DNA from 3 places in the Rhizobium sp. 42MFCr.1 genome. Region 2 is predicted to be linked to each of the others. Evidence: predicted binding sites of a transcription regulator. Region 2 holds the regulator's gene; each other region holds the start of a gene.

The links. The regulator LexA, encoded in region 2, represses DNA repair genes until DNA is damaged. The targets are predictions, from matches to a motif close to TGTTCNNNNTGTGTTCNG.
Region 1: the regulator LexA is predicted to act here: its motif matches at 1,715-1,732, upstream of C934_RS0106445 (helicase-related protein).
Region 3: the regulator LexA is predicted to act here: its motif matches at 1,282-1,299, upstream of C934_RS31565 (2'-5' RNA ligase family protein).

Annotation. Positions count from the first base shown of each region.
Region 1 is NZ_KB897821.1:185,060-195,193, forward strand. Features, by position in the region: gene epmA (EF-P lysine aminoacylase EpmA) at 1-62, opposite strand, end outside; gene efp (elongation factor P) at 213-782, shown strand; gene C934_RS0106435 (YMGG-like glycine zipper-containing protein) at 932-1,195, opposite strand; gene C934_RS33535 (DUF3309 family protein) at 1,222-1,377, opposite strand; gene C934_RS0106445 (helicase-related protein) at 1,890-4,928, shown strand; gene C934_RS0106450 (RNA-binding S4 domain-containing protein) at 4,933-5,337, shown strand; gene fdxA (ferredoxin FdxA) at 5,532-5,870, shown strand; gene C934_RS0106460 (CarD family transcriptional regulator) at 6,268-6,840, shown strand; gene C934_RS0106465 (RNA polymerase factor sigma-32) at 7,219-8,082, shown strand; gene C934_RS0106470 (M48 family metalloprotease) at 8,136-9,680, opposite strand; gene C934_RS0106475 (thiamine ABC transporter ATP-binding protein) at 9,927-10,134, opposite strand, start outside.
Region 2 is NZ_KB897844.1:47,436-57,569, forward strand. Features, by position in the region: gene C934_RS0122285 (methyl-accepting chemotaxis protein) at 1-1,227, shown strand, start outside; gene kdsA (3-deoxy-8-phosphooctulonate synthase) at 1,248-2,093, opposite strand; gene C934_RS0122295 (VOC family protein) at 2,090-2,974, opposite strand; gene lexA (transcriptional repressor LexA) at 3,174-3,890, shown strand; gene C934_RS33285 (hypothetical protein) at 3,925-4,605, opposite strand; gene C934_RS33290 (ComEC/Rec2 family competence protein) at 4,596-4,952, opposite strand; gene gltA (citrate synthase) at 5,627-6,916, shown strand; gene lpxB (lipid-A-disaccharide synthase) at 6,946-8,127, opposite strand; gene C934_RS0122325 (LpxI family protein) at 8,124-9,005, opposite strand; gene lpxA (acyl-ACP--UDP-N-acetylglucosamine O-acyltransferase) at 9,009-9,827, opposite strand; gene fabZ (3-hydroxyacyl-ACP dehydratase FabZ) at 9,824-10,134, opposite strand, start outside.
Region 3 is NZ_KB897819.1:107,380-117,513, reverse strand. Features, by position in the region: gene C934_RS0102905 (M14 family zinc carboxypeptidase) at 1-593, opposite strand, end outside; gene C934_RS31565 (2'-5' RNA ligase family protein) at 659-1,147, opposite strand; gene C934_RS0102895 (methylated-DNA--[protein]-cysteine S-methyltransferase) at 1,408-1,971, shown strand; gene guaA (glutamine-hydrolyzing GMP synthase) at 2,004-3,566, opposite strand; gene C934_RS0102885 (5'-methylthioadenosine/S-adenosylhomocysteine nucleosidase) at 3,660-4,298, opposite strand; gene C934_RS0102880 (PaaI family thioesterase) at 4,295-4,744, opposite strand; gene C934_RS0102875 (glycoside hydrolase family 25 protein) at 4,986-6,062, shown strand; gene C934_RS0102870 (dienelactone hydrolase family protein) at 6,107-6,682, shown strand; gene C934_RS0102865 (TspO/MBR family protein) at 6,679-7,131, opposite strand; gene C934_RS0102860 (DUF1513 domain-containing protein) at 7,193-8,281, opposite strand; gene C934_RS0102855 (imelysin family protein) at 8,286-9,383, opposite strand; gene C934_RS0102850 (di-heme oxidoreductase family protein) at 9,383-10,134, opposite strand, start outside.

The sequences.
Region 1 (10,134 bases), on a different contig from region 2:
CGGCGGTCCAAATGCACGCTCGGCGTCCACCACGGCGATACTTTGGCGATCGAGGGATTCATTGGCATCGTCCTGACCGGCCTTCCAACGCTAGGGCTGGCTATTTGCCGGATTTTAGGTTAGTTGCGCCCCCAAAGAACAATCAATCGCGTCTTCGGGGCAGTATCGACAGTCCTCTACGACGCCAAAAGCCGAGTTACAAGGAAGTCTTAATGGTCAAGGTCATCGCCTCTTCCGTCCGCAAGGGCAACGTTCTCGACGTGGACGGCAAGCTCTACGTCGTTCTGACGGCCCAGAACTTTCATCCGGGCAAGGGCACGCCGGTTACGCAGGTCGACATGCGTCGTATCGTCGATGGCGTCAAGGTCTCCGAGCGCTGGCGTACGACCGAACAGGTCGAGCGCGCCTTCGTCGAAGACGTGAACTTCCAGTATCTCTACGAAGATGGCGAAGGCTTCCACTTCATGAACCCGGCGACCTACGACCAGGTGGTCGTGAACGATGAAACGATGGGCGATCAGAAGGCCTATCTGCAGGAAGGCATGACCTGCATCCTGTCGATCCATGAAGGCGTTCCGCTGGCTCTCGAGCTGCCGCGCCACGTGACCCTCGAAATCACGGAAACCGAACCGGTCGTTAAGGGCCAGACGGCTTCGTCCTCTTACAAGCCGGCAATGCTGTCGAACGGCGTGCGCACTATGGTGCCGCCGCACATCAACGCCGGCACGCGCGTCGTTATCGCCACGGAAGACAATTCCTACGTCGAGCGCGCGAAGGACTGATCGTCCACCGCATGCACTGAGAAAATTATGCCGCTTCGGAAACGAGGCGGCTTTTTTGTTGTCGGCAGTTACGCTGATCCGGCGGGTGTTCAAACAAAAAGCGCCGGTCGGGCCGGCGCTTTCGATCTCAAAATAGTAATCCTATCGCCTTAGTAGCGCGGGCAACGTGCCTCGTAGCGGCGGCCGTAGCGGTCTCTGTAGACACAGTAGCCGCGACGTTCAACGGACTGGCCGATCAGTGCGCCAGCGAGACCGCCGGCAACAGCACCGATTGCAGCACCGCCCCAGCTATGGCTGACGGCACCGCCGATAATAGCGCCGGAACCCGCGCCGATTGCGGTTCCCTGTTCCGTCGCCGTGCAGGACGCAAGTGCGCCGACGAGGGCGCCAATGAGCACAATCTTCTTCATCATGACATAACTCCCAGTTTTTTCGTCGCTTAGATGCGACCCATTAGCACAAGAATAACAATAATCAGGAGAACTAGCCCTAAACCGCCGGAAGGTCCATAGCCCCATCCGCGGCTATAGCCCCAATTTGGTAAGGCGCCGATCAAAAGCAGAATAAGGATAATGAGCAGTATGGTGCCAAGCATGGTTCAAGTCCTCGAGGTCATTACACCTGGAATGGACGAGAAACACACCTCACCGATTTTTGTTCCATCTGTATCAAATGTTTGGATTTAAGGGTAAAACGATCTCATCGTGCGCCGTTTTCCGTCCCGCCGCGTAATATTAACCCATGACAAAAGATACGGCAGATGTCGCTCGTTTTTTTCGGGCAAAACGACATTGACAGCCTGGACATAGATCGCGTTGCACGTATGCCGCGAATTTCGCGATTCAGCATCTTGTGGGAAAAAGTGATTCAAAATCAATACTTAGCCGTGAACAAACACTGAATCATGCGGAGTCTGCGATTCGTCTCCGATTCGTTCTCAAGCTGTTCCGAATCGCAAAACGAGCAATCTGCAAGCTATTCGCGCAACAGAAAACTGCAGAGTAAATTCAAATCGGCCCTTGCGTTTGAGACAACGGCTGTCCATGTGTGTGCTGCTCGGAGAGGAGCTGACTTGACCTGGGGCACCCTCGCCTCATCTGCAGGACCATGACACTGACATCGCAGCCGATGATACTGAGTGGGCGCGGAGTAACCGCGGTGCTCGGACCAACCAATACCGGCAAGACGCATTATGCCATTGAGCGCATGGTTGCCCATGGCACCGGCGTGATCGGGCTGCCGCTGCGGCTGCTGGCGCGCGAGGTCTATACACGCGTCGCCGAAAAGGTCGGAATTCAAAACGTTGCGCTGGTAACGGGCGAAGAGAAAATATCGCCTCCCAACGCCCGCTTTTCGGTCTGCACCGTCGAGGCAATGCCACGCGAGACGAAGGCGGCGTTCGTCGCCATTGACGAGGTTCAACTCGCCGGCGACCTCGAGCGAGGGCACATCTTTACGGACCGGATCCTTCATCTGCGCGGCCGCGACGAGACGCTGTTGCTCGGCGCCGGTACAATGCGTCCGATCCTGCAGCAACTGCTCCCTGGAATTACCATCGTCGAGCGTCCCCGGCTTTCCCACCTGTTCTATGCCGGACAGAAGAAGATTACCCGCCTCCCGCAGCGCTCGGCGATCGTCGCCTTCTCTGCCGACGAAGTCTATGCGATTGCCGAGTTGATCCGCAGGCAGCGCGGCGGGGCCGCCGTCGTTCTCGGAGCCCTCAGTCCGCGCACCCGCAATGCGCAGGTGGCACTCTACCAAGCCGGCGATGTGGAATATCTGGTCGCCACGGATGCGATCGGCATGGGCCTCAATCTCGACGTCGACCACGTCGCCTTCGCGCAGGATCGCAAATTCGACGGCTATCAGTTTCGTAACCTCAACCCCGCCGAACTTGGGCAGATTGCCGGCCGTGCCGGTCGACATGTTCGCGACGGGACGTTTGGCGTCACCGGTCAGGTCGATCCCTTTGATGAGGAATTGGTTGAACGCATCGAAGGCCACGAGTTCGACAATGTGAAAGTGCTGCAGTGGCGCACGAAGAACCTCGACTTCAGCTCCCTGCATGCGCTCCGCGTGAGCCTTGAGACCGGCCCTACGGTTTCTGGCCTGACACGCGCGCTCCCCGCCGTCGACCAGCAAGCGCTGGAACATCTGTCGCGCTACCCCGAGATCATCGACCTTGCGAACAATCCGGCGCGCGTCGAGAAACTGTGGGAAGCCTGCGCGCTTCCTGACTATCGCCGCATTACACCGGCCCAACACGCCGATCTGATCTCCACCCTCTTTTCCGATCTCGTCCGCTATGGCACGGTAAACGAGGACTTCCTTGCCGAGCAGGTATATCGCGCGGATCGAACAGACGGTGAGATTGACACGCTTTCGGCGCGAATCGCGCAGATAAGGACTTGGACCTATGTATCGAATCGGCCCAATTGGCTTGCCGATCCGACACACTGGCAGGAAAAGACGCGGGAAATCGAAGATCGATTGTCCGATGCGTTACATGAAAGGTTGACGAAACGCTTTGTTGATCGCAGGACATCTGTGCTCATGAAGCGCCTGAGAGAGAATGCGATGCTGGAAGCTGAAATCAGTGTAAATGGCGATGTCTTCGTAGAAGGACATCATGTGGGGCAACTGTCGGGATTCCGGTTCACGCCCATTTCGGGAGCGGAGGGACCGGACGCTAAGGCTGTCCAGTCTGCTTCGCAGAAGGCGCTCGCTCTGGAATTCGAGGCACGTGCGGCTCGCCTCCATGCGGCCGGCAATGGCGATCTCGCGATCAGCTCCGACGGTTCGATCCGTTGGTTGGGCGACCCGGTGGCGCGCCTGGCAGGCAGCGATCATGTCATGCGCCCGCGTGTCATCATTCTCGCCGACGAGCAGTTGACCGGCAATGCCCGCGACCACGTGGCCGCTCGGATCGAGCGCTTCGTAAATCATCACATCAGCACCGTTCTGAAGCCGCTTGACGATCTGTCCCGCGCAGAGGACCTGCAGGGCCTTGCAAAGGGCCTGGCATTCCAGCTTGTCGAGAACCTCGGCGTACTGTTCCGGCGCGACGTGACCGAAGAAGTGAAGTCGCTGGATCAGGATGCGCGGGCCTCAATGCGCCGCTACGGTGTCCGCTTCGGCGCCTACCACATCTTCGTTCCGGCACTTCTCAAGCCCGCCCCGGCAGAGCTCATCACGCTCCTCTGGGCGTTGAAGAATGATGGCCTCGACAAGCCAGGTTATGGCGATCTCATTCCCGTGCTGGCGGCAGGCCGTACCTCGGTCGTTACCGATCCGGGCTTCGAGCGCACCTTCTACAAGCTGGCCGGCTTCCGGTTCCTTGGCAAACGCGCGGTCCGTATCGACATTCTGGAGCGCCTGGCCGACATTATTCGCCCGCTCCTTCAGTGGAAGCCGGGCCAGGCCAATCGTCCCGAAGGCGCTTATGACGGTCGCCGTTTCACGACGACAACCGCCATGCTTTCGATCCTCGGCGCAACGCTGGAGGACATGGAAGAGATCCTGAAGGGGCTCGGCTATCGCGCCGATGCCGTCAAGGCGGAAGAGGCAGCTGCCCATCTGTCGGCTCAGGACGCTGCCGCAGCGCCGGCGACCGAGACGGCGGTTGAGGATAATGCAGAGAAGGCAGATCACGACGATGCCGACAGCGCATCGGAGGAAGCCCCATCCGAAGCCCCAGCTGCTGTTGAAGCAGTGGCAGTCGAACAGCCGGTCATCGCAAATTCCGAAGAAGCCGAGGAGCCGAAGCCGGTCCTTCTCTGGCGCCTTGGTGGCCGTACGGACAACCAGCGTCAGGCTCGCAGCCCGGGCGAACGCCGTGGCGGCAACAATCGCGGCCAGGACCGGGGGTCCGAACATCGCCGCCAGGGTGCTGCGAATGGCGAGGGCCGCGACGGCAACCGCCAGCATCGCGGCAAGGATGGCGGCAAGCCACAGCAGGGACGCGGTGACCGCAACGAACAGCGTGGCGACCGTCAGGACCGTGGCGACCGCAAGGATCGCAACAACAACCGTGGCGGACCACAGCCGTTGCGCTTCGAGGCAAAGCCACCGCGCAAGGAAAAGCCGATCGATCCGGATTCTCCTTTCGCCAAGCTCGCTGCCTTGAAGGAGCAGATGAAGAAGTAAGCGGATGAGCAGTGAGACACAGCCAGGAAGCGGTTCGCGGCAGCGCATCGACAAGTGGCTGTTCTTCACGCGCATGGTAAAATCGCGCTCGCTGGCACAAAGCCACATTCAATCCGGGCATGTGCGGATCAATGGCGAGCGCGCCCTTCAACCGAGCCAGATGGTCAAGACGGGCGACAGGGTCGAGCTGGCGCTGGAGCGCCGCGATGTTGTCCTCATCGTCAAATCGGGCGGCGAGCGACGTGGTCCCTACGAGGAAGCCCGACTGCTCTATGAGGACCTGACTCCGCCACCCGACGAGGCAAAGCGCCTGACACCTTACGAACAGGCGATGCGCGCTACGGGCACGGGCAGACCCACGAAAAAGGACCGCCGTGCAATCGACAAGCTGATGTCGGACGACGATTAGAAAACTCTGTCCGAACAGCCGGGTTTTGCGACGTCTTTATTCTTGAAATCCGCAGACAAAGCCGATACGTCACAATCAACTTGCCGGATAGCGTAAATGCCTCCCCCGCATTTCACTGCTTCCTTTCCGGTTAGGGGAAAGGCGCGACGTTCCAGGTTGCCCGGCCCCATTGTGTGGAAGTCCTGGAGTTCTTCATGACCTATGTCGTGACCGACAATTGCATTCGTTGCAAATATACCGATTGCGTGGAAGTCTGCCCCGTCGACTGTTTCTATGAAGGCGAGAACTTCCTCGTCATTCATCCTGACGAATGCATCGACTGCGGCGTTTGCGAGCCGGAATGTCCTGCCGAAGCCATCAAGCCGGATACGGAGCCGGGCCTCGACAAGTGGCTCAAGGTCAACGCCGAATATGCGAGCATTTGGCCGAACATCACGATCAAGAAGGATGCCATGCCGGAAGCCAAGGAAATGGACGGCGAAACCGGCAAGTTCGAGAAGTACTTCTCGGAGAAGCCCGGAGCGGGCGACTGATCTTCCGGCCCCAAACCTCGGCCTGAAACCGGGTTCAGTGACGTAGAAAATGCCTGAAGCGTGTCTGCAGCATATGGGTGTCATGTGTTGCGCGCATGACTCAGGTGCAGCAAATTATTGATTTCGTCATATTTTTGTGATAGCTTGCCGACACTGATCCATTTGCGGCATGAAGTATGCCCAAACCACCACGAAAGCAAAACAAATCCAAAAACGCGGTTTCCGTGACATATCAACGCCTTGAGCTGTGAGGCTCTAAGCTTGTGCGCATGGAGATGTTTGTTTTTGTCCGGTGGGACCAGAAGTAAGTCACCCGACGGATCCGACCGTCTCATCCGGGCTTGACTGACCCGGCTCCGGCTGCAGCCGGGAGCGTAACAGGGAGTGTTTGAATAGAATGACGACCCAGCAGAAAAAACCTTCTTCCGCACGTCACGGCTTCAAGACCGGTGAATCGATCGTGTACCCCGCACATGGCGTCGGTACCATCAGCGCCATCGAAGAGCAAGAAGTAGCAGGCATGAAGCTTGAACTTTTCGTTATCGATTTCGAGAAGGACAAGATGCGCCTGAAAGTGCCGGTCGCCAAGGCCATGAGCATCGGCATGCGTAAGCTCTCCGAAACCGATTTCGTCGAGCGTGCATTGAAGGTTGTGCAGGGCAAGGCGCGCGTCAAGCGTACCATGTGGTCCCGTCGCGCCCAGGAATATGATGCGAAGATCAATTCCGGCGACCTCATTTCCATTGCTGAAGTTGTCCGCGATCTCTATCGCGCCGAGAACCAGCCGGAACAGTCCTATTCCGAACGCCAGCTGTATGAAGCTGCACTTGATCGCATGGCACGCGAAATCGCTGCCGTGAACAAGATGTCGGAAACCGAAGCCGTTCGCCTCGTCGAGACCAACCTCAACAAGGGTCCGAAGCGCGGCAAGGCAATCGAGGAAGACGAATCTCAGGATGAAGCTGCATAAGCTCTCCTTGTTTTTCCTGCAAAAAAACCCGGCCTTGTGCCGGGTTTTTTATTGGAACTTTTTCCGACGTGGCGCGTTTTAAAGATGTAGCTGCGGACCGCGTCGGGAACTGACATTACCCTCCTCGAACGCTCGCATCCTGGAAACGATCGATGAGGAGCGGATCATGCCTTCCACGTTCTGCCTATCCGGCAACTTGAAGAAACTGGTCCTACCCGGCCGTATTACCGGCGCATAAACCCTAAGCTAGGGCCCCATCTGGAAACGTCCAGAGTTCGGGGCCTTTATACGTTCAAGACATGAATTTGATCTGGGCAGCCAATGTCCGGAAGCAAGATTTCTTTGCCCTTTTTTGGCGTCACGCCTCAGGAGACCGATATGAAGAACATGTCAGCAGACCGGCGCATGATCAAAATCGCCATGGCGGCTCCCTACCTTGCTCGCGAAGAGGAACACGATCTCGCAATCCGCTGGAAGAACAATGATGATCGTGGTGCCCGCAACCAGATCGCCATGGCCCATATGCGTCTCGTTATCTCCATGGCCGGGAAATTTCGCAATTTCGGCCTGCCCATGAGCGACCTTGTCCAGGAAGGATACGTCGGTCTGCTGGAGGCCGCGGCCCGCTTCGAGCCCGAGCGCGATGTCCGCTTCTCCACCTATGCAAGCTGGTGGATCCGCGCCTCTATCCAGGACTACATCCTTCGCAATTGGTCGATTGTTCGCGGCGGTACGAGTTCTGCCCAGAAGGCCCTGTTCTTCAATCTTCGCCGTCTGCGCGCCAAGCTTGCCAGGGGCGACACGCAGCTCACGCTCCAGTCCATCCACCAGGAAATCGCGGCAGCCCTCGGCGTCAGCCTTTCAGACGTCCAGACAATGGACGCCAGGCTCTCGAGCAATGACGCCTCGCTCCAGGCGCCCTCAGTCTCGGGTGATGCCGACAGCGCCGAGAAGATGGATTTCCTCGTGAGCGACGATCCTCTGCCTGACGAGCAGGTATCGAACATGATCGACGGCGAGCGCCGTCGCAATTGGCTCGCTTCGGCCCTGAAGCACCTCAATGAGCGGGAAATGAAGATCATCAGCGCCCGCAGGCTCGCCGAAGATGGCGCTACGCTTGAGGAACTCGGTGCAGATCTCGGCATTTCCAAGGAGCGCGTCCGGCAGATCGAAAGCCGGGCGATGGAAAAACTCCGCAGCGCTCTCGTGAGTGCTGACCCGTATATGGCCGCATCGGCCTGAAAGAGCTTACTCCCCCAGTGATGCAATTGGCCCGGTGAAAACCGGGCCTCTTTTTATTCTGCAATAATCTTGACGCGGTCGCCGGGAGAGACAGCGGCGCCGGTCGGCAGGGCATTGATAAGCTTGAAGAGATCGAGCTTTCGATCCGTGCCCATCATCCGCGAAGCAAGCGTCGTGATGTTCTCGCCCGGCCGTACCTTGACGACCCGGACCCGCAGAGGCTTCAGGGAAGCCGTTTCATCCGGGGTCATGCGGCGGAAGCTTGCCCGCAAGACGTCGGCCGTCTGCTGCAAGACCGGGCTTCCCTTCGGGACGGCCGTCAGGAACCTGAAAATCTGCGCATTGTTGCGGATCACCGTGACGTCGAAATCCCATCGATCTGCACTCGCGCGTGCCGTTGCGGCCTCCATACCGTTGACCGTGATCTGCTGAATGGTCGACGGATCGAGACCGGTAACCCAGCCGCTCGAGATATAGTTGGTCAGGCTTTGGTTCTGGTTATCGGCAACACCATCGAAGCGGATTGCGATGTCGCCCGGACCGGTCGCCATAACCGCCTCGACCTTGTTGTCGATCTTGAAATCGGGAGGTACGTCGAAGCGAATGCCAAGCCCGCCATGCAGGAAGGTCTGGCCGCGGACATAGCCTTCCTCCGGGCTGTCGCCGTAGAGCAGGCCATCGATCCCATCGAGATAATAGTCCCTGCCCGTATCGCCAACCTTGCCTTCCTGGCCGAAGGCACGTGCATGATCGCGCGCGAGTTCGATGCGCTGCGCAGAGTTCGGGTGGCTGGAGAGGAAGTCGAGGCTCTGATCCGCCTCAGGATCGACCGACATGAAACGACTATAGGCGGCCATGGAGTCCAGGAACCGCGCAGCGGCATAGGGATCATAGCCTGCTTCACCAAGCATACGGACGCCGATCACGTCGGCCTGCAATTCCTGCTGCCGCGAGAAAGCAGCCAATCGGAGCTTGCCGCGCGCCAGAGCCTGCTTGCCGGCAATATCGCTCGACAGCACCTCGGCAACGACGCGGCTGGCAATGACTTCCGCCTCCTCGCGCTTCTGCCGTTCGATGCCGTGGTTTGCCGTAACGTGGCCCATCTCATGCGAGAGAACGGCAGCGACCTCGGATGCATCGTTGGCGAGCGCCAGCAGACCGCGTGTCACATAGAGATAACCGCCCGGCAGAGCGAATGCGTTGATAGCCGGGGAGTTCAGGATGGTGATGCGATAGGACTGGCTCGGGTTCTCGGAGACGGCTGTCAGCGCGCCCGTGATCCGGGCGACCAGGCGCTCGGTCTTTGCGTCCTTGTACTCGCCTCCATAGCTCGCAACGATGCGCGGATGTTCGCGCGCACCCATGGCCGCGCGCGGATCGTTCTTCTGGACTTCATCGACGATCTGCGGATTGGAGGACGGCGCAACGCTTGGCTGATAGGACTGCTCGAGAATGGACTGACAACCGTACAGCGCCATGCTCGTCGCACAGACGACCGAGGCTCGTCGCACCAGACGGCACGCAGACGAGAGCACATCACTGGAAGGCGCGGGGAATTTCCACGTCGGCATACTGTCCAGTCTGGCTCTCCAAGTCATCTTGCGTGTCAACCGGTCCGCTTCCGCGACCCGGCCGGTCTCATCGTGATTCAACAGGCGTCCGTCCCCGCTCTTGCACTGCACAATCGGGGACACAAGTCTTTGCTGTAACTGATTTCCGCATCGGTTGCATAGCGAGACTCTAAGTAAATGTGGCGCCGTTGTATTTTAGCAAGCCTAACGTGCTTTGAGTTTCCTCGGTCGCCTCAAATTATGGCGAAAGTGCCGTTGCGACTGCCAGATTCGTCAACTGCGGAGAAATTGCGTCAATCCTGGATGGTCCGCTCGGCCCAGAAATTCGTCAATTGGAGCCGCCACGACAATCCTGCCGTCTTCAAGGAAAAGACCGAAGTCTGCGATGCGTTTGACCTCGTCCGGATCGTGCGAGACGACGACGACGGTATTGCCGGTTTCACGATGCATGTCGAGCAGCAGCGCCGCCATTCCGTTTCGC
Region 2 (10,134 bases):
TACGCCTTCCGCCGGCGCGCCATCGTGCCACTTTCGGCGATGCGCGACTACATGGCGATCCTGGCGGGCGGCGACTATTCCAAGGAAGTCCCCTTCAGCCACCGTGTCGATGAAATTGGCGAAATGGCACGCGCCGTCACCGTGCTTCGCGAATCGGCGCAAGAACGGAACAAAATCCGCGAACACCAGGATGCGGAGCGCCAGGCCCAAGCCCAGCGCGATGCGGCGCTGGCCGCCTCCAAGGCTGATGAGGATGCCGGCCGCGAACGCATCATCGTGAGCCTGAGCCGCGGCCTGGACCGTCTTTCCCGCGGCGACCTCACCGTCCAGCTCAACGAAGCGTTCGCGCCAGACTACGAGAGGCTACGCGAGCAGTTCAATTCGAGCGTTCGCACGCTTTCCGGCACAATGAGGGATATCGCGACGGCAACCACTACGGTCAGGACTGGCACTAGCGAAATCGCAACAAGCACGGATGATCTGGCCCGGCGAACGAAACATCAGGCCGCATCGCTGGAGCAGGCAGCCTCGGCGCTAGATCAGATCACGGTTACGGTCAAAAACTCGTCGGAACGCGCCCATGAAGCAAACGCGATGATGACGGTGACGAAGGAAAGCGCCAGCTATTCGGCAACTGTCGTGCACGAGGCCGTAGCTGCAATGGAGAAGATCGAAGCATCATCCGTGCAGATCGGCGAAATCATCAACGTCATCGACGAGATCGCCTTCCAGACCAACTTGCTCGCGCTCAATGCTGGTGTTGAGGCCGCTCGTGCCGGCGAGGCCGGAAAGGGTTTTGCCGTCGTGGCGCAAGAAGTGCGCGACCTCGCCGGCCGCTCTGCCAAGCTGGCGAAGGAAATCAAGCAGTTGGTCGAGACTTCGTCCAGTCAGGTGTCAACCGGCGTTGCCTTGGTGAACCGCACCGGCGAAGCCTTGAACAGTATCGATCAGCAGGTGCTGAAGGTGACGACGCTGATCGAGGCGATCGTGCGCTCTTCCTCTGAACAGACGACCGCGCTCGTCGAGGTCAATGCCGCCGTCAACACCATGGACAGCGTCACCCAACAAAACGCCGCGATGGCGGAGGAAACCAGCGCAGCCTGCCGCGAGCTTGGCAACGAGGCGCTACACCTCAATCACCTGCTCTCCCGCTTCGCTCTCGAAGGCACGGAGAGGACGGCAGGATCGGCATGTCCCACAAAGACGAGGTTGGCGCTCGCCGGTTGACGGCGTGCACGTCCATCCATTTATCCCGCCTTGGCAATCGCATCGAAGGCCAGCAGCTTTTCGAGAAGCCGCGGCATATCCCGCAGATAGACCATGTTGGGACCATCCGAAGGCGCATTGTCAGGATCCTCGTGAGTTTCCACGAATACGCCAGCGACGCCGACAGCGACCGCCGCACGCGCGAGCGTCTCCACGAACTCGCGCTGCCCTCCGCTCGAACCGCCCTGCCCGCCCGGCTGCTGGACCGAATGCGTGGCGTCGAAGACCACGGGGGCGCCCATCGCCGCCATGACAGGCAGCGATCGCATGTCGGAGACCAGCGTATTGTAGCCGAAGGAAGCACCGCGTTCGCAAAGCAAGATGTTCGGATTTCCGCTCGAATTCAGCTTGTTGAGAACGTTCTTCATGTCCCAGGGCGCGAGGAACTGCCCCTTCTTGACGTTGATGACGCGGCCGGTCTTGGCGGCGGCAACGAGCAGGTCGGTCTGACGGCTGAGGAAAGCTGGGATCTGCAGGATGTCGACGACGGTGGACACCTCGGCACACTGCTCTTCGGTATGAATGTCGGTCAGGACAGGAAAGCCGTATTCCCTCTTGAGATCGGCGAACACTTCAAGCGCCGTTTCGAGGCCGATACCGCGCTGCGCTGACAGCGACGTCCGGTTCGCCTTGTCAAAGGAGGACTTGTAGACGAGGCCGAGACCAAGCTTGTCGCAGAGTTCCTTCAGCACACCGGCGACCATGAAGGCATGCTCGCGGCTCTCCATCTGACAAGGCCCGGCAATCAGCGACAGCTTGCCGGAATTCGAAAAGGTGACGCGGCCGGCGCCTTCGCCGACCACGACTTCGGAATTTGTCTGGCTCATCGTTTCTCCTCGAAGGCGAAGAGAGCGCCCTGTCCGGGCGCGGCCTTCACCAGAATTCGATTGTTCTTGCGCGTATAGGTCATCCCGTTAGCAGCCAATTGCGCTTCTGTCACGGCGAGATCGCCTACTTTGAAAACGATGGCAACACCACGCAGACCGCGATCGTCGGAAGGCGCAGGGATGTCGAAGTAGGCGTCCAGTCCATCCGGGGAGAGAACACTCACTCTGGCATTCGGAGTTGTCACACTCACACCGAAGGCCTCATTGGTCGTTCCCAAGCTGTGGGCGGCGGCGCGCAGGAATGGTCCAAACGCCTTGGGGTCGGGTGCCCCAAGCACGATCTCTGCGATCCCAACCACCCCATTTGCATGCACTTGCAGGGCTTTCCGGTCGGCTGGCAGCGGGTTGACACGTTGGCATGTGAAGAAAAAGAAATCTGGAGCGCGCAGGTCAACTGCAAAGGCGAGCTTAAATGCAGCCGTCACCTCCGAGCCATCGGGCATCTTCATCGGCCGCTCGAACTGCAGCATCTCGCCGCCATTGATCTTTTCGGACAGAAACCGGGCATGGTCGCGATCGGCATCCGCCGTCGCAAAGACCACGGCAGACAGCCCATCGTCTCCACATCGGAATCGAAAGGCACGGTCCCGCGCGGTGAAGACATTGCCTTTCTGCGCCGAAGCTTCATGCAGTTCGGCATTGGCGACCCCGAGAGGCTCCAGATAAGTTTCGTCGGCGAAGAATATGCAGGCATTCTCGGTCCCAAACGGGTGCCGGGCGTCGGGCGCGACGGTGAATCCCAGCTTTCCGAGACGCTCGCGCGAGAGCCTGATATTTGGAACCGGCAGCACGATGTGGTCCAGCGGATGCGCTTCGCTCATGGCAACTTCTCCGGAATTTGCGAAGATGTGCGCCGGGCAACAGGACAATGCAACCCCCTTCTACGCTTTCGGTCAAATGAGACGCAAAAACTCAGCAAGTTGCAGGCAAGTTTTACGAAAATTTAGGTACTTGCGGAACACATATGGAACATATAGTGTCTGTTCTGTCTTTGTTTCACGACTCTGGGGTTCAACTTCGATGCTGACGCGCAAGCAACAGGAGCTTCTTCTCTTCATTCACGAGCGAATGAAGGAGTCCGGTGTCCCCCCTTCTTTTGATGAAATGAAGGATGCCTTGGACCTCGCGTCGAAGTCAGGCATCCACCGGCTGATTACCGCGCTGGAGGAACGGGGCTTCATTCGCCGACTGCCGAATCGAGCCCGCGCTCTGGAAGTCATCAAACTGCCCGAGGCATATAACCCGAGCCTGCAGCCCCGCCGCGGTTTTTCGCCGAGCGTTATCGAAGGCAGCCTCGGCAAACCACAGCCAGTTGTGGCGCCGAAGCCAGCGCCGCAGGCTGACAACGGCGGTCCTGCCTCTGTACCGGTCATGGGACGGATTGCTGCCGGCGTACCGATTTCGGCAATTCAGAACAATACCCATGACATCACGGTTCCGGCGGACATGCTTGGCCCAGGCGAGCACTATGCGCTTGAGGTCAAGGGCGACTCGATGATCGAGGCCGGCATCTTTGATGGCGACACGGTAATCATCCGCAACGGCAGCACCGCCAATGCCGGCGACATCGTTGTTGCGCTTGTCGATGATGAGGAAGCGACGCTCAAGCGCTTCCGCCGGAAAGGCGCCTCCATCGCACTTGAGGCGGCAAACCCGGCTTACGAGACGCGCATTTTCGGGCCTGACCGTGTCAAGGTCCAGGGCAAGCTTGTCGGCCTCATTCGCCGCTATCATTGAAGGCAAGCGGCTCGCCGTCAAAGGTGCCGCTTCGCTAATTATACGCCCGATGGCGGATCCAAGGGCGGTCGAGCCTCGTATAGGCCGTCGTGACGACGGGGCTACCTTGATCGTCGATCCTTACCTCAGCGGCACCAAAGCGACGCAAGTTTTCGCCGGTGAACAAAAGTGCGCCCGACCGGCACCGCGTCGTGCGGAGGCGAGCGGGTGTCACGACGATATCGGCCGTATCGCAGGCAGCGCCGAAGTAAGCGGGATTTTCGACGATCGTCACGACGTAGCCGCTATCGTGCGTGGCTGTGCACCAGACGCCTTTCAGGCATACAAATCGGTTCTCAGCGCTCGTCGCAGCCTGACGTAACGCATCGCGGGCATTGCGCAATTCCACGGCAGATAACCTTTCCGATCTGCCTTGAATGTCCCGCCGCCTGATAGCGTTGACACCCTCCAACAATTGCGGTGGTTGATCTCGCTCCGCGGCGAGCGCCATTCGCCATTGGTCGAAAATGAAGTCAGGCGGATGCGGCCGGTTCGGTGCAAGGACTTGTCCTCTCACAATCGCGACGAGATTGCCGTCTTCGGCAATGACCATGTCGGGCGGCGGTTCGCTCGGCGCAACCACAACAAGCACTGTTGCCAGCGCCGCAATGCCAGCGCCGAGGTAGCGGATCTTGGAGCGCAGAAGGGCAAGTAAGAGGAACCCTGCTACCGCCACAGGAAAATACCAACCCGGCAATCTGCCGATATCGATATTGCCGCCCAGGTCGAGACCATCTGGGCAATGGCGATCACGATGTCGAGCCCGAAACCGGCAATTTTCCATGGAATGACGTCGAGGCCCAAAGGTGTCAGCAGCATAGCGAGCATGCCCATCGGCATCACCACGAAAGAGACCACCGGCATGGCCATGAGATTTGCCGGCAGACCATAAGCGTTGAGCCGGTGGAAGTGCTCGACGGCGAAAAGCGCGGTCGAGAAGCCGCCGATCATCGCGGTCAGCAGGATGCCACCAAAGAAGCATATGATGAAAACGACGGGCGTTACTGCGGCGACCTGCAGCAAGGGATGTTCGTGCGGCGGCCTTCTTGACCAGATCGCGTAAACCGGCGACGAGGGCAAGCGTCGCCGCAAACGACATCCGGAGCTCGGCCGGGGCACTTCCAAGCACGAACCAGAGGATCGCGCCCGCCCCAGCGAAGACGGACGAAACCAGGAAGAACCGCCCATGCTCTATCTCCGTTGCCACGGCGAGACGAAGCCACACGGTACAACGATCCGACGCAGTCCTTATCCGTGTCGGCCACGGCACGAAGGATTGCGTCCGGAAAGTTAGCGGAGGTTCCGCAGGAACTCGTGGCACGAGAAAAGAAGGCTGTGGCGCGCGCCCAAACGCGTCCGCGCCGGGTGTGGCTTCCCTCACCTCCAATGGCCTCAACCCCGGCATGCATTGCGCCCAAAAACAGCCGCCCGTACAACCAGAATGAAAGCTAACGGGCTTCCAAGCAAGAATAATCGATTGAAATCTGAAGGAAAATCGGAAGCCGGAAAAGCTAAGGATAATCATCAGCTTCTGCTATGCGCAGGGGTCATCGCAGAAGTGCCCAAAAGTTGATACTGCGATGCACAAAATGGCGTCACGGTAACTTGGCATTAGGCGCGCGATCATATAGCAATCATCGACGACGCTTAACCCTATGGCGCTTTTATGGCGCCAACCGCCAGTTTGGAGGATCATAATGACGGAACAAAGCGCAACACTGAAAATCGGTGACAAATCAGTCGATCTCGCCGTCAAGAGCGGCACCATCGGTCCTGACGTCATCGATATCGGCGCCCTGTACAAGAACACGGCTTCCTTCACGTACGATCCTGGTTTCACCTCGACCGCGTCCTGTGAATCGAAAATCACCTATATCGACGGTGACGCCGGCGTACTGCTGCATCGCGGCTATCCGATCGAGCAGCTCGCCGAGCACGGGGACTTCCTCGAAGTCTGCTACCTGCTTCTCTACGGAGAACTGCCGACCGCAGCCCAGAAGAAGGACTTCGACTATCGCGTGACGCATCACACGATGGTGCATGAGCAGATGAGCCGGTTCTTCACGGGCTTCCGCCGCGATGCACATCCGATGGCTGTCATGTGCGGTTGCGTCGGCGCGCTGTCGGCGTTCTACCACGACTCCACCGACATCACCGATCCGCATCAGCGCATGGTCGCAAGCCTGCGTATGATCGCCAAGATGCCAACGCTGGCCGCCATGGCCTACAAGTATCACATCGGCCAGCCCTTCGTTTACCCGAAGAACGATCTCGACTACGCGTCGAACTTCCTGCGCATGTGCTTTGCAGTTCCTTGCGAGGAATATGTGGTCAATCCGGTTCTGGCCCGCGCCATGGACCGCATCTTCATCCTGCACGCCGACCACGAGCAGAACGCGTCGACCTCGACCGTCCGCCTCGCCGGCTCGTCGGGTGCAAACCCGTTTGCCTGCATCGCAGCCGGCATTGCATGCCTCTGGGGCCCGGCACACGGCGGCGCCAACGAAGCAGCGCTGAACATGCTGACTGAGATCGGCACTGTTGACCGCATTCCGGAATACATCGCCCGCGCCAAGGACAAGAACGATCCGTTCCGCCTGATGGGCTTCGGTCACCGCGTCTACAAGAACTACGATCCGCGCGCCAAGATCATGCAGAAGACGACGCATGAGGTTCTCGGCGAACTCGGCGTCAAGGACGATCCGTTGCTCGAAGTTGCGATGGAACTCGAGCGCATCGCCCTAACCGATGAATACTTCATCGAGAAGAAGCTCTATCCGAACATCGACTTCTACTCCGGCATCACGCTGAAAGCCCTGGGCTTCCCCACGACTATGTTCACCGTGCTGTTTGCCCTGGCCCGTACGGTCGGCTGGATTGCCCAGTGGAACGAGATGATCGAAGATCCGGAGCAGCGTATCGGTCGCCCGCGCCAGCTTTATGTCGGCGAACCGGAGCGCGACTACGTGCCGGTTTCCAAGCGCTAATCGGCGATCACAGACAGCAAAAAGCCCGGTCAGAAATGACCGGGCTTTTTCTTTTGGAGAACGTCGAGAACAATCTCTGCCGCATGTTCTCCCGGCGGCTTCTCGGTCTGCATTCTCTGCCAGAGAACGTCGAAGCCCTGCATCATTGCCTGCCGTGGCAGGCTATCCGCTGAAAGCTTCTCCATCCAGCGAGCGAAGCTGCCGCCTCGGACCACGTCGTTGATATACTCGGGCACAACAGCGTAATCGGCGATCAAGTTCGGAAGCGCAGCACTCCACGTTTTGATCTTGCTGGTCATGAGCCTGATGATCCAGTCCGTCTTGTACGCCGAAACACAGGGAACGCCCGTCAAAGCCAGCTCAAGCACGACAGTGCCGGAGGCAGCCATGGCGGCATCGGCCTCCGTGAACGCTCGCCACTTCGCCTCGGCTCCCGTCACGATCTCCGGCTTGGCCGTCCAATCCTTGACGAGCTCACGGATCATGGCTTCGCGGCGTGGCATCGTCGGCAAAATAATACGCATCTCGCCGTTGCGCGCTACCAACTCGCTAATGGCATCGCCAAAGTGTGGCAGCAGCTTGGCGATCTCCGACGAGCGCGAACCCGGCAGAAGCATGACTGTCTTGCGGTCGGCCTGGTTTCGCGGCTTCGTCTGCGCGCGCTGGCGTCGTGCATCCAACAGGTTGGGATCGGCTGTCAAGCGGTGGCCGACATAAGTTGTCGGCGGCCCGCCCAGCTTGCGCATCACGTCCGGTTCGAATGGCAACACAGCGAGCACATGGTCGACATAGGCGAGCATGCGCTGCGCCCGGTATTCCTTCCACGCCCATACGCTGGGGCAAACGTAGTTGACGACAGGCAAGCTGGGCAGCACCGTGCGAACACGCTTTGCGACCCTGTGCGTGAAGTCAGGACTGTCGACGATAATAAGCACATCAGGCTTTGCGGCGATGATGGCCGACGCCGTCTCACCGATACGCCGAACGAGCCGCGGCAGCTTCGAAAGCACCTGGGTGATGCCCATGACCTGAAGGTCGGCGAAATCGAAAAGCGAGCGCAGACCCTGCGCCTCCAGCCCCTCGCCGCCAACGCCGATGAGTTCCACGTCGCCAGGAAACTTTCGTTTCAGAGCGGCGATCAGGTCGGCACCCAGGAGGTCGCCCGAAACCTCTCCAACAACAATGGCAACTCTCAGTGAAGCTTCGCTCACGCCAGCCCCCAGGATGGCAATCCCCTATCCAGTCCGCATACAAAGATACCGGCTCCATCGGCAGCCTTGATGACGGCGTCGCGCTCCAGGATGAGCGAGCGGCCCGCCTCCACAGCCACTCCGGCAAGTCCTGCTCTCTGCAGGTTCTCGATCGTCGAAATGCCGATCGATGGCAGGTCCGCGCGGATATCCTGCTGCGGTTTGCACAGTTTCACCAGCACGCCGCTGCGGCGCTGAGAAATTCGCCCCGCCGACCGCAGCTCGGCGACACGCTCCAGCATGCTGTCCGTGCCTTCCACGCCTTCGAGCGCGACAATGCGACCGCCGACCGACACCGACCCTTGACCGACGTCCAGCCTGCCGAGCGCATCCGCTGCTTCTGCGGCTCGCGCGATGTCCTTCGCATTATCGAGGCTTGGTCGCACAGCGCCCAGCGGACCGACCGATGCCAGCAGATCCGGTGCGATCTCGTGCGCGCCGACGACCCGGCGCCCATTCTCTTCGATCAGCGTGATGACCATCCGCAACACGGTATCGTCGCCACCAGCGAGCAGCGTCCGGATTGTCGACGGTAATTTCACGAGGGTCCTCAGCGTCGGCCGCACTTCGCGCCATTCCGGACGCCGGCGTACACCACCAGACATCACGACGCGGTCGATGCCGTTGCCTTCGAATATCCGACTGAGAGCGGCAAAATCTCCGACCCCGATAACCGCATGGTCAAAGCCTTCCCAAGAGCGATCGGCCTCGTCCTTCAGAGCGATAATAAAGGGATTTTCACCTGCTTGCCGCGCCGCGGTGGCGACATAGGACGGCAGAAGCCCGCTACCTGCGATGATGGCCAAGCGGCCTTTTGCCATGTCACCCGCGAGAGCCAAGCATCACCCTTTCTGTCCCCTGGTCGGAGAGGAAAGAGCGCGATCGCTATCGGCTGCGATGAAGTCGAGGATCTGAAGGACCTGCTCGCAATCGGCGTGTTCATCCCGGATCGCGGCGGCGTTGGCACGGATCGAACCGGCGCCTTCGAAAATCGCCTTGTAGGCGCGCCGCACGGCATGAATCGTCGCCCGGTCAACACCGGCGCGGGTCATGCCAACGACGTTCAGTCCACTCAGAAGGCCCGGATTGCCGTTCAGCATGCCATAGGGAATGACGTCATAGCTGACCGCAGAGAGACCGCCGACGAACGCCTGGCGACCGACACGTGTGAATTGGTGCACGGCACAGCCACCACCAAGAATGACACGGTCCTCAATCGTCACATGGCCGGCGAGCATCACGTTGTTGGACATGATGACGTTGTTTCCTACCCGGCAGTCATGGGCGATATGCGAATTCGCCAGGAAAAGGTTGTTGTCGCCAACAATCGTCTGGCCACCAAAATCGGCAGTACCCGTGTTCACCGTGACGCCCTCGCGGAACGTGCAGTTGTCGCCGACCGTCAAGGTCGTTTCTTCGCCGCCGTGATGGACGCTCTGCGGATCGCCGCCGATCACGGCCATCGGGAAAACGCGGCACCCCTTACCAAGCGTCGTCCTGCCGGATACGACCGAATGCGCCAGCAACTCCACGTTATCACCCAGCACGACCTTCGGCCCGACATGGCAGAAAGGGCCGATCTTCACGTTCTCGCCAATCACGGCGCCATCTTCGACGACCGCCATGGCGTGAATGCTGGCGCTGGCTGCTATCGTGCTCATGCCTGATCCTTGCGAACGATCATCGCCCCGATGTCGGCTTCGGCGACGAGCGCTCCATCAACCTTAGCATCGCAATGGAACTTCCAGATATTACCGCGCTGTTTCTGTTTCTTCACGTGGTATTCGACGCGATCGCCGGGAACGACCGGCTTGCGGAAACGCGCGTTATCGATCGTCATGAAGTAGACGAGATTGCCGGTTTCGCCCTGCTTCTTGGCGCAGATCGCGCCGGCCGTCTGCGCCATCCCCTCGATGAGCAGAACTCCCGGCATAATTGGCGATTCCGGAAAGTGACCGGTGAAATGCG
Region 3 (10,134 bases), on a different contig from region 2:
TTCCAGGCAAAACCGACGGCCTCCTCGAAGGCGGAACTCTCGCCATCGGAGAGAAGAACGGCTTCCATCTCCATCGCAGAGGCCAGATCGGCCGCCTCCGGCCAGAATGCCTCGTCGATATAGGCATATTGCAGGGATTCATCATCGCAATGCAGATCGATCACCAGATCGCAGCCGAGCGCCATATGCAGCAGCTGGCGCTTCAGTTTTTCGACGGCCGAACGGCGCTCGAGGTCCTCAAGCAACCCGTCGCGATCCTTCACCGAGATCAGCGGAAACTCCCTGTTGAAATTGGTGCGCGATCCAAGATCGAAGCGGCCCTGAAGTTCGCCGAAATGCGACTGGGCCGCCCCGATCGGATTGGCATGCGGGACGACGATGAAGTCGCTCTTGATCTGACCGGCGTTTTCCGACTGGCGCAGTCTTTCACACAGGAAGTGAACCAACGCCGTGCCCGGCAGCTCGTTGGCGTGGAGAGCCGCCTGAATGTAGACCTTCGGTGCCTTGGGATCGCTGCCATTGAAATGAAGAACCGGCAAACGCCACTCGATACCCGCCGTGTCACCGGCAATAATGATCTCGGACGTGTTCATGTCGTTCTCCGCTTGATGCCTTGTCGCAGGAGCTTTAAGCGAGTTCGATAGCCGGAGGCAAGGTGTTATCCGCGCGCATGAAGCGGCCAGCGCCCGAGCTCTTCGTAGCCTGCTTGACCCCGGCGATTGTGCAGCAGAACGAATTCGCGCGCAGCCATCACGACCGGCCTCCGCAGGGCGATCCGCGGCACCACGTCCTTGTCGCAGAGGAGCGTGGCGTGAGGTTGAAAGTTCGGGTTCAGATTGGCGTCTGCGCCCAACCGGTGTATCTCGATCGCGATTTGCACATGCAGTTGCCGTAACAGTTCCCGTCCGCCATTGCCGGCGAGTACGATCGCGTTGTCCTGCGGCAGCAGGAAGGTGATGATATGGTCGAAGACGAGCTCGAACTGACACGCCTCGATCGCCGTTCCTGCCTGGCGTGCCGCCGCGATGACCCCTTCGGGAATGCGGGCGCTCTTGCCGACACAATAGAGCGAGACATGCACGGCCGCCGGCGGACGCGGCGATGCGAGGGGAAGGTGTTCCCGCTGTAGCCACTGCTGGATCGACACGCATTCGTCGAGCGATTGCGGATCCGGCAATATCGCAAAGAAAAGACTCTCTCTGGCGAAGCGCGATGGTTGTTGGCGCGTCTTCGGCGAAGCGAAATCGAAAGATGCCTGCTAACATTTGATCTTGAAATGGCAAGAACAAAAAAAGAACATACGGGCGAGCGATCGACCGGAGCAAGCTCGTGCGACGCAAGAAACGGGTTGAATTCGGGCCGCGACGGCACGATCTTCGGAGAAGAGCAGCAGGGAGGCAATGACCCATGCAACAGGCAATGCATCACTATCTGATTTTCGAGACGAGCGGTGGCTTCTGCGGCATCGCCTGGAATGATGTCGGCATTACGCGGTTTCAGCTGCCGACGTCGAGTGCCGAGGCAACCGAGCGATTGCTCCTTCGCCGCATTCCCGGCGCTGAGCCGGCAAAGCCGACGGCTGCCGTTGCCGAAGCTGTTGCCGCAGTGAAGCGCTATTTCAGCGGAGAGCCGACGGACTTCTCAACCGTAAAGGTCGATCTCGCTGGTCAGGATGCCTTCTTCAGGCAGGTTTACGATGCTGCCCGCCAGATCGGCTGGGGCCACACGACCACCTACGGTGCGCTTGCGAAACAACTCGGCGTAGGGCCGGAGGCCGCCCGCGACGTCGGCCAGGCGATGGCGAAAAATCCGGTCGCCTTGATCATCCCCTGCCATCGCGTGCTAGCGGCCGGAAACAAGATCGGAGGCTTCTCCGCGCCCGGCGGCTCAACGTCCAAGCAGAGGATGTTGGAGCTCGAAGGCGTTAGCCTGGCGCCGCCAAAGCCGGTGCAGCAGTCACTTGATTTCTGATGGATGTCGCCTCGATTGAGGCGACTCTCAAGTCATTCCCACTCGATGGTGCCGGGCGGTTTCGAGGTCACATCATACACGACACGATTGATGCCGCGCACCTCGTTGATGATGCGGGTTGCGGCGCGCCCGAGGAATTCCATGTCGTAGTGATAGAAATCCGCAGTCATGCCGTCGACGGACGTCACGGCGCGGAGCGCGCAGACGAACTCGTAAGTGCGGCCGTCGCCCATGACGCCGACGGTCTGGACAGGCAGCAGCACGGCGAAGGCCTGCCAGATGGCGTCGTAGAGGCCGGCCTTGCGGATCTCGTCGAGATAGATGGCGTCGGCTTCGCGGAGAATCTCCAGCTTTTCGCGGGTGATGCCACCCGGGCAGCGGATCGCGAGACCCGGACCCGGGAAGGGGTGGCGGCCGATGAACGAGTCGGGCAGGCCGAGCTCCTTGCCAAGCACGCGCACTTCGTCCTTGAAGAGTTCGCGCAGCGGCTCGACGAGCTGCATGTTCATGCGCTCGGGAAGGCCGCCGACATTGTGGTGCGACTTGATCGTCACCGACGGTCCGCCGGTGAAGGAAACGCTTTCGATCACATCAGGATAGAGCGTGCCCTGGCCGAGGAAGTCGGCGCCGCCGAGCTTCTTGGCCTCTTCCTCGAAGGTCTCGATGAACAGGCGACCGATGATCTTGCGCTTGGTCTCTGGATCGGAAACACCCTCGAGCTCGCCGATGAACTTGTCGGATGCGTCGACGTGGATGAGGTGCAGATTGTAGTGTTCGCGGAACATGGCGACGACGTTGGCCGCCTCGTCCTTGCGCATCAGTCCGTGGTCGACGAGCACGCACGTGAGCTTGTCGCCGATCGCTTCGTGGATCAGTAGTGCTGCGACCGAGCTGTCGACGCCGCCCGAAAGGGCGCAGAGGACGCGCTTGTCGCCGACCTGCTCGCGGATCGCTTCGACCGCCTTCTGGCGATAGGCCGACATCGACCAGTCACCTTTGATGCCGGCGATGTTGTGAATGAAGTTGCCGATCAGCTTGGCGCCATCGGGCGTGTGCACGACTTCCGGGTGGAACTGCACACCATAATATTTGCGCTTCTCGTCGGCGATGAAGGCGTAAGGCGCGTTCGGCGAAGTCGCGACGACCTTGAAGCCTTCAGGCAGCGCCGTCACGCGGTCGCCATGGCTCATCCAGACCTGATGGCGGGAGCCCTTCGACCAGAGGCCTTCGAACAGTTGGTTGTCTTCGTCGACTTCGAGGAAGGCGCGACCGAATTCGCGGTGATGACCGCTCTCGACCTTGCCGCCGAGCTGCATGCACATCGTCTGCTGGCCGTAGCAGATGCCGAAAACGGGCAGGCCGCTGTCGAAGATGATCTGGGGCGCGCGGGGCGAGCCTTCATCAACCGTCGAGGCCGGGCTGCCGGACAGGATCACGGCTTTCGGCTGCAGGCGCTTGAAGCCTTCTTCGGCGGACTGGAAGGGAACGATCTCGCAGTAGACACCCGTTTCGCGCACGCGGCGTGCGATCAGCTGGGTTACCTGGCTGCCGAAATCGACGATGAGGACGCTGTCTGGATGTGCTGTCTGGGTCATGGCGAGCCTTTAATGAAAAGCACCCGGTCTTGCAATGCGCGAAATCCCCCGGCCGAGGATTTTATTGTGCTGATTGTCCCTATCCCGCAGGGGTTAGAACCAGAATACGCCGTCTTCCAGAGCCGTAAACAGGCTGTCGACGGCATAGGAAAGCTTGCGGTCGATGACATGCAGGTATTCTGTCCAGCCGGAAATGTGCTGCAACTCTTCGACACCGTCGGAAATCCCGCGCAGGCCGATCAGCGGCAGTTCGTAAGCCTGGCAGGTGCGCAGGATTGCGAAGGTCTCCATGTCGACCATATCGGCGGCTATACCATTATAGGCCTGCCCGGACACGACGTTGCCGCCGGTCGACAGGCTTGCCTCCGGAATGCCTGGGATTCTAAGCGGCAGGTCGATGGTGGCAGGGAGATCGAGGAACGGCGTGCGCCCCTTCTCGAAACCGAGTGGCGATGCATCCATGTCGCGATAGGATACGGAGGTGGCCTGATAGACCTCGGTCTGCTCGAGCTTTGCCGAGCCCGCCGAGCCGAGCGAAACGACGAGGTCGGGCAACTCATCGGCCTGCGCTAATTGCGCCAGCGCCCGGGTGAGGACGATTGCCGCCTCGACGGGACCGACCCCCGTCATCAGCGGCTCGAAGCGGGAGCGTAGGAACGGACCGTACTCGGCCTCCGCCGCCATCACGAAGAGAATGGATTTGCCGGCGACCGATTTCAGCTCAAACTTCATCCCGAAATGCCCTCTCTGCCACGGATGATCATCATGGTGCTTGTCATGGAAGCGATCAGCTTTGCCGGTCCGTCGCCGATCGCATAGCCGCGCCCGTCCGCAACGATGATGTTCGATCCCGGCTTGGTGATTTCGCCCCTGAAGAGGAAGCGATCGCCACGGCCTGGCGACAGCAGGTTGACCTTGAATTCGATCGTCAGAACGGACGCCTCGGCGTCGATGACGCTGTAGGCCGCCAAGCCGCAAGCGGAATCGAGGGCAGCGGAGATCACGCCGGCATGCAGAATTCCGTGCTGCTGGGTGAGCTTGACGTCGAAAGGCAGTTCGATCTCCACCAACCCCCGCCCGACGCGGGTCAGTTCGGCGCCGAGCGTATGCAACGCCGCCTGGCGGGTAAAGTTCTGGCGGATTCGCTCGTGGAAATCGCCGCTGTCGTTGTCGGTCATCATCGCGCCTTTCTTGCGATCGCGAAAGTGGCATGCTGCGCCGCATCAGACAAGCGCTTCCCGGAAATCTGTTGGCAGAGTGCTCCCGTGCCATGCGGTCGCTTGTCTGACGCGCATGCAAGTGCCGGGCGTAAAGATTGGATTCAGTCTTTTTTGGTAAATCTCCGTTAGCCATTGCTTTTCGATGGGTCCCTGGCGGCAGCGAATCTGTCGTCGACAATTGTTTTGCGTGCGGGTTCTTATGCGTCTATTGGCTGCGCCAGCTTTCTTCCTTGCTTGTCTCGCCTTGTCGGGCTGCACGTCCAGTTTGGGACCGGACAGCCTCGTCGCGGGAATCCCGTCGCGGGAGACGACCAGCTCGGTCGCACGCCCAATCGCGCCCGTGCCGGCCAGCGTCATGCCGGCGAGCCCTGTTCCCTCACCTGATGTCGCAGAGGCGCCAACGCCAGCCGCGCCGCAACAGGAGGAATTGGCCTGGGCCGGCCCGGCGTCTCAGCCGCAAGCCTTCACACAACAGGCCGGAGTGGCCACCGCTCCCGTGCCGTCGGAAAGGCCGATGGCAACGGCAGTGCCAGCCGTCCTGACGCCCGCAGCGCCCGAAATTGACGAGACGCCGCGCACACGTTCGCGGATCTACAGTCATCGTTTCCGCGACGTCAAACCGATCAATTTCGGCTCTTCCTCGCCCAGAAAGCTTGCCGTCCATGGCGTCGACGTTTCGCGCTGGCAGGGCGACATCGACTGGGACAAGCTGAGAACGCAGGGTGCGAATTTCGTCTACATCAAGGCGACCGACGGCGGTGACCATCTCGATCCGATGTTCCGGAAGAACTGGCGCGACGCCAAGCAAGCTGGGATGAGGCGGGGCGCCTATCACTTCTTCTATTGGTGCCGCACGGCGGGCGAACAGGCGGACTGGTTCATCCGCAACGTTCCCCGCGAAGCCGGGGCTCTGCCACCGGTCATCGACGTCGAATGGAACGGCGAGTCGAGCTGCAAGCGGCGGGTCTCGCCCGAGAAGGTCCGTGAGAAGATGCAGGTCTTCATGGACAAGCTCGAGCAGCACTATGGCCAGCGGCCGATCATCTACACCGCGCCGGACTTCTATCGCGACAACCTCAAGGGCGCCTTCCTGAACTATCCCTTCTGGCTGCGTTCGGTTGCAGCCCACCCGTCGAAGGTTTATCCCGGACGCCGGTGGGTATTCTGGCAGTATTCGGGCTCCGGCATCTCGCACGGCGTTGATGGCCGCATTGACCTGAATGTGTTCCACGGCAGCGAAGCCGACTGGCACGACTGGGTCGCCAGATCGGACTGAGGTGCTGCTCGTCTCGCCCGCGCGAAACAACCGGGAGGTTCGCCATGGCAGAGGTTGTGCTGTTTCACCACGCGCTTGGATTGACGCGAGGCGTCATCGCTTTTGCTGGCGATCTGCGGGCCGCCGGGCACGTCGTACATACGCCTGACCTGGTTGCCGGCCGGACGTTCGACACGCTGGAGCAGGGCGTGCAGCACGCCCAGGAGACCGGCTTCGGCGAGATCATTCAGCGTGGAGCCCGCGCCGTGGATGGCCTTGCAGCCGATCTCGTCTATGTCGGGTTTTCCCTGGGAGTGCTCCCGGCACAATATCTGGCTCAGACGCGTGCCGGTGCGCGGGGTGCGATCTTCCTTCACGCCTGCTTGCCGCGTTCGGAATTCGGCTCGGCCTGGCCGAAAGGCTTGCGGGCTGAGATCCATGCCATGGACGCCGACCCGTTCTTCGTTGGAGACGGTGATATCGAGGCGGCGAAGGCGTTGGTTGCCGAGTCGTCGGATGTCAGGCTTTTCCTCTATCGGGGGGACGCGCATCTTTTTTCCGATCGGTCGCTCGCCGCCTTCGATCCAGCGGCGGCAGCCGTTCTCGAACGGCGCGTGCTCGATTTTCTCGCTGATCGCTAGTTCAAATAGACGATCGCGGCGTTGAGCAAGGTCGCGAAGCCAACCCAGGCTGCATAGGGCACGAAGAGCAGGGCGGCGGTCCGATCCGAATTCCAGCGGTTTGCGGCAAAGGCGAGGATCAGTCCGAGCAACAGCACAATGACGACGAGCGAGGCCGACAGCATTCGCAGGCCGAAGAAGAACGGCGACCATAGAAAGTTCAGCACCATCTGCCAGGCCCAGATAAGCATGCCGACAGACAAATGCCCGCGCAACCACGTCCGTGCCCCGGCAATACCAATCAAAACATAGAGGGTGAGCCAGACAGGTCCGAATATCCAATCAGGTGGATTGAACGGCGGCTTGGCGAGAGATTGATACCATTCCTCCGGCAGATTGTTGACGCCGATGGCGAGCCCCCCGCCGAGTGCGATGGCGACGAAGACGACGTAGGTCAGGGCTTTGCTCATTCGCCGGAAATAGGGCGGCTGGACTCTCCAGCCAGATCGCTAGCGATCTTTTGCGCACAATTTAGACGGCCGCAATGCGCACGATATGCTGGTCCCAGGTAACGTCGCTCTGCGTCGACAAAAATCCGCCTTCATAGGATGACACGGCAAAGCCGGCCTTGGCTGCGGCAATCCCTGCCGCATCCGGCACAATCTCTTCACGAAGCACGCGTCCGCTCTTCGCATCGATCGTCACGGACGCGCCGCCCTTGGGAGACGTGACGCCGACGAGCCCTTCACCGCGATTGATTGCGATCGCGCCGACATAGTTGGCAAGCCGGCGTGTCGTCTCCTCCGGCAGATCGACGAAGCGCAGGTCTTCGCCTTTGGCAAAGGAGCCGACGAGCGGCGGCAGGTCGTTGCGGTGCCCTTCATACTGGCAGGCAAACCAGATGCGGCCCCTCGCGTCGACATCGACGTGTCGGGTGGAGAGCTGCACCCACTGCGATGGGAGGGAGTGCTTTTCGATTAGGGCTCCGGTTGCCGCATCGATCAGCGTCAGCGAAGGCTGCATATTGGAGAGGTTGAGCTTGGCGCGGCCGAAATCCGGATGCGTTTCAATGCCGCCATTGGCAACGATCAGCATGCGCCCGTCGTCGGACACGGTCATGTCATGCGGACCGACACCGTAGGTCTCGAACTCTCCTATGCGCTCAAAACGCCCGGTTGCATCGTAGAGGCCGATCATGCCGCGGTTGGCGTCGAAGGCGTTCTCGCTGGCATAGAGAATCCGGCCGTCCGGCGAGAAGGCGCCATGGCCATAGAAATGGCGCCCCTCGGCGGCTGCAATGGTGATCGGCTCGTTTTTGCCGCGGGGATCGAAGATCATCGCATAGGTGCCGGGGCGGCGCGCAAAGGCGACGGTTTTTCCCGTCGCGTTGCTGAAGGCCATGCCATGGGCGCGTGCCGGAAGGGCGATTTGATCGACGATCTCGCCGCGCTCCGTGACCGTCGCAACGGCGTAGGATCCGTTCGCGGTCCGCATCCCTGACGCATAGATCGCATCCGCGCGCTCAAGTGCCATGAGCGCTCGCGGCTGTAGGGCAGCCAGGAAAGTCAGCCCGGCCGCCTTGACGAAACTGCGCCGATCGATCGCGGAGCTATTCCACATGGGTTCAGTCGCCGTCCGAGAAGGAGAAGCCCGCTGAAAGGCCGATTGCCGCGCCATAGTCATCGCTGATCTTGGTGATCAGCTCACGCGTGCTGACCAGAAGAGCATCAAGCTTTGCCCTCTCGGCGTCGCTTGTTGCAACTTCGATATCGGGGTTGAGCTTCTGCAACGCCTCAAGCAGCGACTTCAAATTGGCATCGATCGTGTCGGCGATCGGCTTCTTGTCGGCTGGCAAGAGCTCGGCCATGCCGGCTTTTTGCCAGAGTGTGCGAAGTCCCTCGACGTTGGCCGTCATCGACTTCCAGGTGTTCCCGGAGCGCCAGTAGATCGCCATGCGTGGACGAGGCGTGGCGTCCTTGCCCTTGTAGAACTGCTCGAGCCGCTGATCGCGAACGGTCTCCGCGCCATGAACGAGGATGCCGAGCAGAGCGGTTATGGCCTCCTTGTTGTCCATGAAGTCTTCGCTTTGCGGGCCGGGATGCTTCCAGCTTCCCTGCACGCCATCGGGCTTTTCCCAGGCCGCGACGACCTCGCCCGCCTCACGCTGGATGTTACCGGCAATCGCAGCGCCGTAGAGGCATCGGAAGCTGTTCTTCTGCGTCGTCAGGTCTTCCGAACCGGTGCCGTGGAGCACGTATTCGAGCGCAGTCAGCCCCTGCAGCGCGACGCTCTTGCCGGCGATTGCATCGACAGTCGTATCCTTGGGATCGGCTTTGGCGATCAGAGCCTGAACCTGCTTCAGGGCGACGCCCTTGCGATCGGGGTAGAACAGGATGTGCTCGAAGAGATTGTCCTGGATCACTGGTCCAGTCTGAACAATCTCAATGACCGACCAATAGCGGATCATGTCGTCGAGTGCTGACCGCGCCTTGTCCAGCTTCTGCTGCGTCGCGTCCTCGCAGAGGTCCTTCATCGCCGTTGTCAGGCGTGCTGCCGATTGCTGGGCATTGCGATAGCCTGGGCGGATCACCTCATCGACCGCCCGCTGCATGACTCCGGAGACCGCCTCCTCGTTCAGACCGGCTTGCGGTGCGGGAGGAGTCTGGGCGAAGGCAGAAGTAGCAAGGACAAGGGAGAGGACAAGAGGTTGCCAAAGGCGCATCAAAGGGACTCCAGGAATGTAATCAGTGCCTGCCGGTCATCCCCGGGCAGGGATGCGAAAGCGTCACGCGCCTTTTCAGCCTCGCCGCCATGCCAGAGAATCGCTTCGGTGAGATTTCTGGCGCGGCCGTCGTGGAGGAAAAAGCTGTGCCCGCTGACAGTCTGGGTCAGACCTATACCCCATAGCGGCGGCGTGCGCCATTCACGTCCGTTCGCGCTCCCGACTTGTTGTCCGTCCGCGAGACCCTCGCCCATGTCGTGCAGCAGGAAGTCGGAATAGGGCCAGATCAGCTGGAAGGCTTGAGCCTTGTCGGCGCTGTCGCGCCGCGTGACGAACTTCGGCATGTGGCAGGAAATGCAGCCGCTTTGGTAGAAGATTTTCTTGCCCTGAAGAGTCGCGGGGAAGCTCGCCTTGCGGCGGGCAGGAACGGCAAGGTTGGCCGAATAGAAGGTGACGAGGTCGAGGATCGGGCCGGGGGCCTCCTCCTTGCCAAGGCGCTTCTGCACGCCGGTCGGCATCTTCCCGCACTTGGCTTCGGCTTCTGTGCAATCGCCATGCGGGTCGGCTCGGTCCGGCGTCGAAATGCCAATGTCATTGGAGAAGGCATCCGCGCTCTGGTCGCGCACGCTCGCATTCTGTGCCTTCCAACCGAAGCGCCCGAGCGCAACTTTGCCGGTGCGATGGTCGCGTATGATGGCCGCCTTGCCGTGGATGCCGTCGCCGTCCGCATCGTCCGGATCGGCGTGGGCAA